2 linked regions of the Idiomarina loihiensis L2TR genome follow. The protein of the gene in region 1 binds, or shares a complex with, the protein of each later gene. Links are inferred from orthologs where the notes say so. Each region holds a gene or a part of one and is shown in the gene's direction. Other genes may lie near its edges.

Evidence for each region. Proteins that work in one complex are often made in the same cells at the same time.
Region 2: the proteins of dnaG (region 1) and dnaB are in contact, whole or in part, in a crystal structure (PDB 2R6A), measured with the Geobacillus stearothermophilus proteins. The link is inferred for Idiomarina loihiensis L2TR from one-to-one orthologs. Residues at the interface, in WP_049624496.1 of Geobacillus stearothermophilus: Lys456, Leu457, Leu458, Pro459, Ala460, Asn463, Ala464, Leu467, Leu535, Leu536, Ile537, Ala538, Gln544, Glu545, Asp548, Tyr549, His552; in WP_033016901.1 of Geobacillus stearothermophilus: Ser13, Glu15, Ala16, Gln18, Glu91, Leu92, Asp94, Ala95, Val96, Pro97, Thr98, Ala99, Ala100, Asn101, Tyr104, Tyr105, Ile108.

Annotation. Positions count from the first base shown.
Region 1 is NC_006512.1:2,351,182-2,354,176, reverse strand. What follows is about bases 76-2,995. They hold dnaG (DNA primase), read left to right. Parts: upstream 76-622; coding sequence 623-2,368; downstream 2,369-2,995. Other genes in these bases: rpoD (RNA polymerase sigma factor RpoD), read left to right, coding at 2,471-2,995; rpsU (30S ribosomal protein S21), read left to right, coding at 268-483; IL_RS11305 (glycosyltransferase), read left to right, coding at 76-211. Also shown: more of IL_RS11305, read left to right, coding at 1-75. UniProt on the Escherichia coli protein: RNA polymerase that catalyzes the synthesis of short RNA molecules used as primers for DNA polymerase during DNA replication.
Region 2 is NC_006512.1:2,059,181-2,062,079, reverse strand. Bases 47-2,870 are described here. They hold dnaB (replicative DNA helicase), read left to right. Parts: upstream 47-673; coding sequence 674-2,068; downstream 2,069-2,870. Other genes in these bases: IL_RS09925 (DUF6702 family protein), read right to left, coding at 2,549-2,870; IL_RS09930 (chemotaxis protein CheX), read right to left, coding at 2,075-2,545; IL_RS09940 (DUF4097 family beta strand repeat-containing protein), read left to right, coding at 47-578. Also shown: more of IL_RS09940, read left to right, coding at 1-46; more of IL_RS09925, read right to left, coding at 2,871-2,899. UniProt on the Escherichia coli protein: The main replicative DNA helicase, it participates in initiation and elongation during chromosome replication. Travels ahead of the DNA replisome, separating dsDNA into templates for DNA synthesis.

The DNA of each region.
Region 1 (2,995 bases):
AACCCGAAGTATTCGGTCGGTCGGCCCGCAGTTATGGCAACTCGGTTTGTCGTACAAAGAAAAACCAAATAATTTACAGGATTTAGTCAGTAAGCTTTTCCTTCACTCTACGCCAGTCCGCGAACTGCTTAGCGATAATGACCCTGGATGGGATGCTTCGGATAACACTTTACAAGGCGAATCTGAGTCGGTACAATTCAGCACCAATTGAACCCGTAGTGGTTAATTTTTAACCGAAACAGATAATTTACCCGAGGTGATTTTTTAATGCCAGTCGTTAAAGTGAAAGAAAACGAGCCGTTTGACGTAGCTTTGCGTCGCTTTAAGCGCTCTTGTGAAAAAGCAGGTGTTCTCTCTGAAGTTCGTCGTCGCGAGCACTATGAAAAGCCGACTTCAGAGCGTAAGCGCAAGAAAGCTGCTGCGGTAAAGCGTCACGCGAAAAAACTGTCTCGTGATAACGCTCGTCGTACTCGTCTTTACTAAGACCATACCTACGACAATTTGAGTGTTCACTTTTCCGTAAAGTGCTGAAAGCCGTGACTATATCGTCGCGGCTTTCGTGTTTCTGCTACTTTTTGTTTTCGCAACTTTCTTGTTTTCGCAACTTCGGTATTGAAACAATATGGCAGGCCTGATCCCCAAAAGCTTTATCCATGATTTGCTCGAACGAGCAGACATTGTTGAAATAGTTGATAGCCGCGTACCGTTGAAAAAGGCCGGTAGAAACCATCAGGCCTGTTGCCCGTTCCATAATGAGAAAACGCCGTCGTTTACCGTTAGCCAGGACAAGCAGTTTTACCATTGCTTTGGCTGTGGGGAGCACGGTAACGCTATTGATTTTCTAATGGAATTTGACGGTTTAAACTTCCCCGATGCGGTGGAAGAACTGGCCGGCATTATGGGAGTTGAGGTTCCGCGGGAACAACCGGAGAACCCTCAGTTAGCACAAAAGAAACAGCAACAGATGCAGGACGACTCGGAGCTTATGAGTAAAACAGCTCGTTTTTTCCAGCATCAGTTAAAGCACCATGAAAACTCAAATCGGGTTATAGACTACTTAAAAGGTCGGGGTTTAAGCGGCGAAACGGTAAAACGTTTTCAAATTGGCTATGCACCCGACGCCTGGGACGGCCTGCTAAGCACATTTGGCAGCTCGGCCCCGCAACGCCAGCAGTTACTGGAATTAAAGCTTATTAACCGTAACGAGAAAGGCCGGCATTACGACTTTTTTCGTGACCGGGTCATGTTTCCTATTCATGACCGGCGTGGCCGGGTGGTGGGCTTTGGTGGTCGCATTATTGATGGCGACGGACCTAAGTACTTAAACTCTCCGGAAACCCGCCTGTTTCACAAAGGCAGTGAGCTATACGGTTACTGGCATATGCAACAGGCCGTAAGGAAACCAGAACAGGTTTGTATTGTCGAAGGCTATATGGACGTGGTGGCTTTGTCCGAAGCAGGCATTCACTACGCCGTTGCGTCTTTGGGTACGGCTACTACCAGTGAACAATTACAGCGTTTATTCCGTACTAGTGGCAGAATTGTTTGTTGTTACGACGGTGACCGCGCAGGCCGCGACGCCGCCTGGCGTGCATTAGAAAATGCCTTGCCACTGTTGCGCGATGGCCTGGATATGGCGTTTCTGTTCTTGCCGGAAGGCGAAGACCCAGATTCAGTTGTGCGCGAGCACGGTGCCGAAGCCTTTGAGCGTGAATTAAAAAAGGCGACACCATTCACTGAATATTTCTTCGAGCATTTACAGGCCGATATTGACGTTAGTAGCGACGCCGGACGCTCGCAATTACTGAATATTGCGAAACCCTTAATTGAGAAAGTGGCGAGTGAATATTATCGCGACACCTTAATGCAGCGTTTAGCAGAAAAGCTTCGCCGCGAAACGTCGCAACTGGAACGTCAGTTTGAAAAGCCGCAACGTCAGTCGCGACCAAAAGAAAGCGTAAAAATGACGCCGTTACGCAAGGCCATTGCTTTGTTATTGCAATACCCGCAACTGGCGCAATCGGTTCCGGTTCGTGAAGAACTGCGAGAGCTACAGGTTAGCGGCATTGATTTACTTATTGCTTTGCACAAGCAGTGTGCAGAACGCCAAATGACCACGGCGCAGGTGTTAGAAGGCTGGCGCGATACTGAGTATTACCAGCCTTTGCAGAAACTCGCGTTATGGCAACATCAGCTTGACGAAGACAACGTTGAGCAAGAATTTAACGATATATTTATTTATCTAATTGACCAATATTTTGAGCAGCGCGCGAACGCACTTTTAAAGAAAGAGCAGGAAGGCGCATTAACACGAGTTGAGCGTCAGGAATATCAGACGCTGATTCAGTATTTGAGTAAGGCAAGATAGTACATCTGGGTACGCCTTACGCTAGCTTCAAAATCAGTATTCTGATATACTATTTGGTCATTTTGGATACTCTACATTCACAGTCACAGGTGGAACGTCTGTATGCAGCAGAATCGGCAATCGCAACTTAAGGTCCTTATTGCGAAAGGCAAAGAACAAGGGTTTTTGACATTTGCTGAGGTCAATGACCATTTACCTCAGGAAATTGTTGATTCCGATCAGGTTGAAGACATTATTCGCATGATCAACGACATGGGTATTCGCGTGTTTGAAAGCGCACCCGATGCCGATGATCTGATGATGGCAGAAAGTGCTGCAGATGAAGACGCTGCCGAAGAAGCCGCGCAAGCATTAGCCTCTGTCGATGGCGAAATTGGTCGCACAACTGACCCAGTGCGCATGTACATGCGTGAAATGGGTACCGTTGAGCTACTGACTCGTGAAGGCGAAATTGATATTGCCAAGCGTATTGAAGAAGGCATTAACCAGGTTCAGTGCTCTGTTGCTGAGTACCCGGAAGCCATTAACTTCTTGCTTGAGCAGTGGGACTCCTACGAAGCCGAAGAGCTGCGCTTAACCGACATTATTTCCGGATTCATCGACCCAGACGAAGTAGACGAAGCGCCT
Region 2 (2,899 bases), 290 kb from region 1 along the record:
GCTTGGAAATTAGGCTGGTCAGTGGGGACGTTACTGTCAATAAAATTAAAAACCGTCTGTTGTTAAAAACCGTTAGTGGTGACATCGATGCAAAAGATATTGAAGGTGATGTGCGTTTTGAGACGGTAAGCGGCGATATTATGGATATTCGGAATAGTTCTGACGCTGCGACTTATCAATCTGTGAGTGGCGATATTACAAGTCAGTCTGACTCAATTACTGAGTTTACTGCTCAGTCGGTTTCCGGAGATATTGACGCAAAAATTGGAACATTACGTAAAGGGAAAATGACCACCGTGAGTGGTGATGCCACTCTAACCGCAGCCCTGAATGAAAATGCACGCCTGGAGGCGAGCTCAGTTAGCGGCGACTTAACTTTTAAGTGGGAGGGCGAGATTCACGCAAACTTCAACTTGAAATCTAACGCCGGTGGTGAAATTACCAATTACTTAACAAAAGATAAAGCTATTGAAGCCGAATGGGGCCCATCATCTAATCTGGAGTTTATGATAGGAGAAGGCAGTGCGGATATATCTGCAACAACGGTTAGTGGTGAAATAACACTCGATAAAAATTAAATCGTGCTGTTAGGCGTTGCTTCGCTTTCTAAACAAGAGGGGATTTTGTATAGTAATCCCCTCTTATTATTTCCCTTTGCGAGACAACTTTCCCCATGGCAGAGAAGTCAAAAAAACGCGACGCGTCAATAGAAGCACTGCGCTCGGCACCACATTCAATTGAAGCTGAACAATCCGTTCTTGGCGGTTTAATGCTCGATAATGATGCCTGGGACAATGTTGCCGGTAGCGTCATCGCTGAAGACTTCTATCATCGTTCGCATAGGCTTATTTTTAAAGCCATGCATGAGCTTGCTCAACGCAGTCAGCCAATGGATTTGGTGACAGTTTCCGAAAACTTGGAAACGGCTGGGGAGCTTGAGCAAATAGGTGGTTTTGCCTACCTTGGAGAAATTGCGAAAAACACCCCCAGCGCGGCAAATATATTAGCCTATGCAAACATTGTCCGCGAACGAGCGGTGTTAAGGGAAATGATTGGTGCGGCAAATGATATTGCTGAGTCAGGTTACGATACTCAGGGGCGAAGCAGCGCCGAATTGCTTGATCTGGCGGAATCAAAAGTCTTTCAAATTGCTGAGAAGCGAGTCAGTTCCAGCGAAGGGCCGCAAGGTATCAATTTAATTCTGCAGCGTACGGTTAGCCGTATTGAGCAGTTGAGTAAGCTGAAAAACAATAACGGCGTGACCGGTGTTTCTACCGGCTTTACTGACCTCGATCAGATGACTGCTGGTCTTCAGCCTTCTGACCTGGTCATTGTAGCGGCACGTCCGTCTATGGGGAAAACGACCTTTGCCATGAATCTGGCAGAGAATATTGCGCTCAATGATGACCGTCCGGTATTGGTGTTTAGTTTGGAAATGCCCGCAGAGCAGCTGATGATGCGTATGCTGGCGTCACTTAGTCGGGTAGATCAGAATAAAGTACGTACCGGTAAGCTTGAAGATGACGACTGGGCTCGCATCGCGTCTGTCATGAACATGCTAAATGATAAAAATAATATCTACATAGACGACTCATCTGGCTTAACTCCTACCGAAGTGCGCTCCCGTGCTCGCCGGATTCATAGAGAGCATAAGGGAATATCCATGATTATGGTGGATTATCTGCAGCTAATGACGGTTCCGGGCATGTCGGAAAACCGAACGCTGGAAATTGCAGAGATATCTCGTTCTTTGAAGTCGTTAGCGAAAGAGCTGGAAGTGCCTGTGGTGGCGCTGTCTCAGTTAAACCGTTCACTTGAGCAGCGTTCCGATAAAAGACCCGTTAACTCAGACTTGCGTGAGTCTGGCTCTATTGAGCAGGATGCTGATGTTATTATGTTTATTTACCGTGACGAAGTTTACCACCCAGACTCAGCTGAACAGGGCTTAGCTGAAATCATTATCGGCAAACAGCGTAATGGGCCTATTGGTAAAATTGAATTGAAATTCCATGGGCAATTATCGAGGTTTGACAACTATGCCCGCCATGCCAGCGACGAGCGTTATTAGTCGTCGCTATTTGATTTTATCGAAGCATATTTCTATGTAAGCTTTGCCGGCAACGTGGTTGAATGGCATGATTAATTTTGAGCCTTCAGATTTATGAGAAATGGTATGGTCTTTACCTGAAACCACAATTGGAGTAGCCATATCAAAATCGTAACCTTTTTCACCTAGTGTCTTTTTGGCTCCGCCGGTAACCATATTCGTGATTTCGCCGACCATATCACAGACATCTTCGTTAATTGAGTTTGGTAACTCACCTAACATTTTATTCATGATTTCACAGGCCAGATTTTCCTCAAATGAAATTGAGAATGATCCTTTTATCTGTGGGCCCACCATACCGATGACGCCTGATACATCGCCCCGCGCGTACTCATCCTTTTTTAGTTGAGCTTTACCGGGCTTCAATTCCATTTGAGCCATCATCGACAAGACATTTTGCAGTGCTTGAAGAAATGGGTTTACGAACTCGGCATTCATTTTCTATTCCTTTATCTCTTGCTGGCACGTAATTGTGTCAGATGTATTTTCAATGGTCAGAATTAGGCTACGATTGCCATGATCATCGACGACATTGATAGTATTTACCTGGGCAGAAAAGCTATCCATTAATAGCTTATTTGAAACATCCCACCCACACAGGTTATCACGCTTCGGTATCTCCTGATAAACCCAAATTTTCTGGTAGTCAGCTTCAAAACCTACCCAGTTTGGCTCAACTTTATTTCCTTGCGAGTTTACCAGTTGAAACTTTTCAGTTATCCAGTCTCTGATATGTTTTTCAGAACCTTCTTCTTCCAGTCTAAAAGCCTTTCCCAGCCGCTTTTTAAGCAC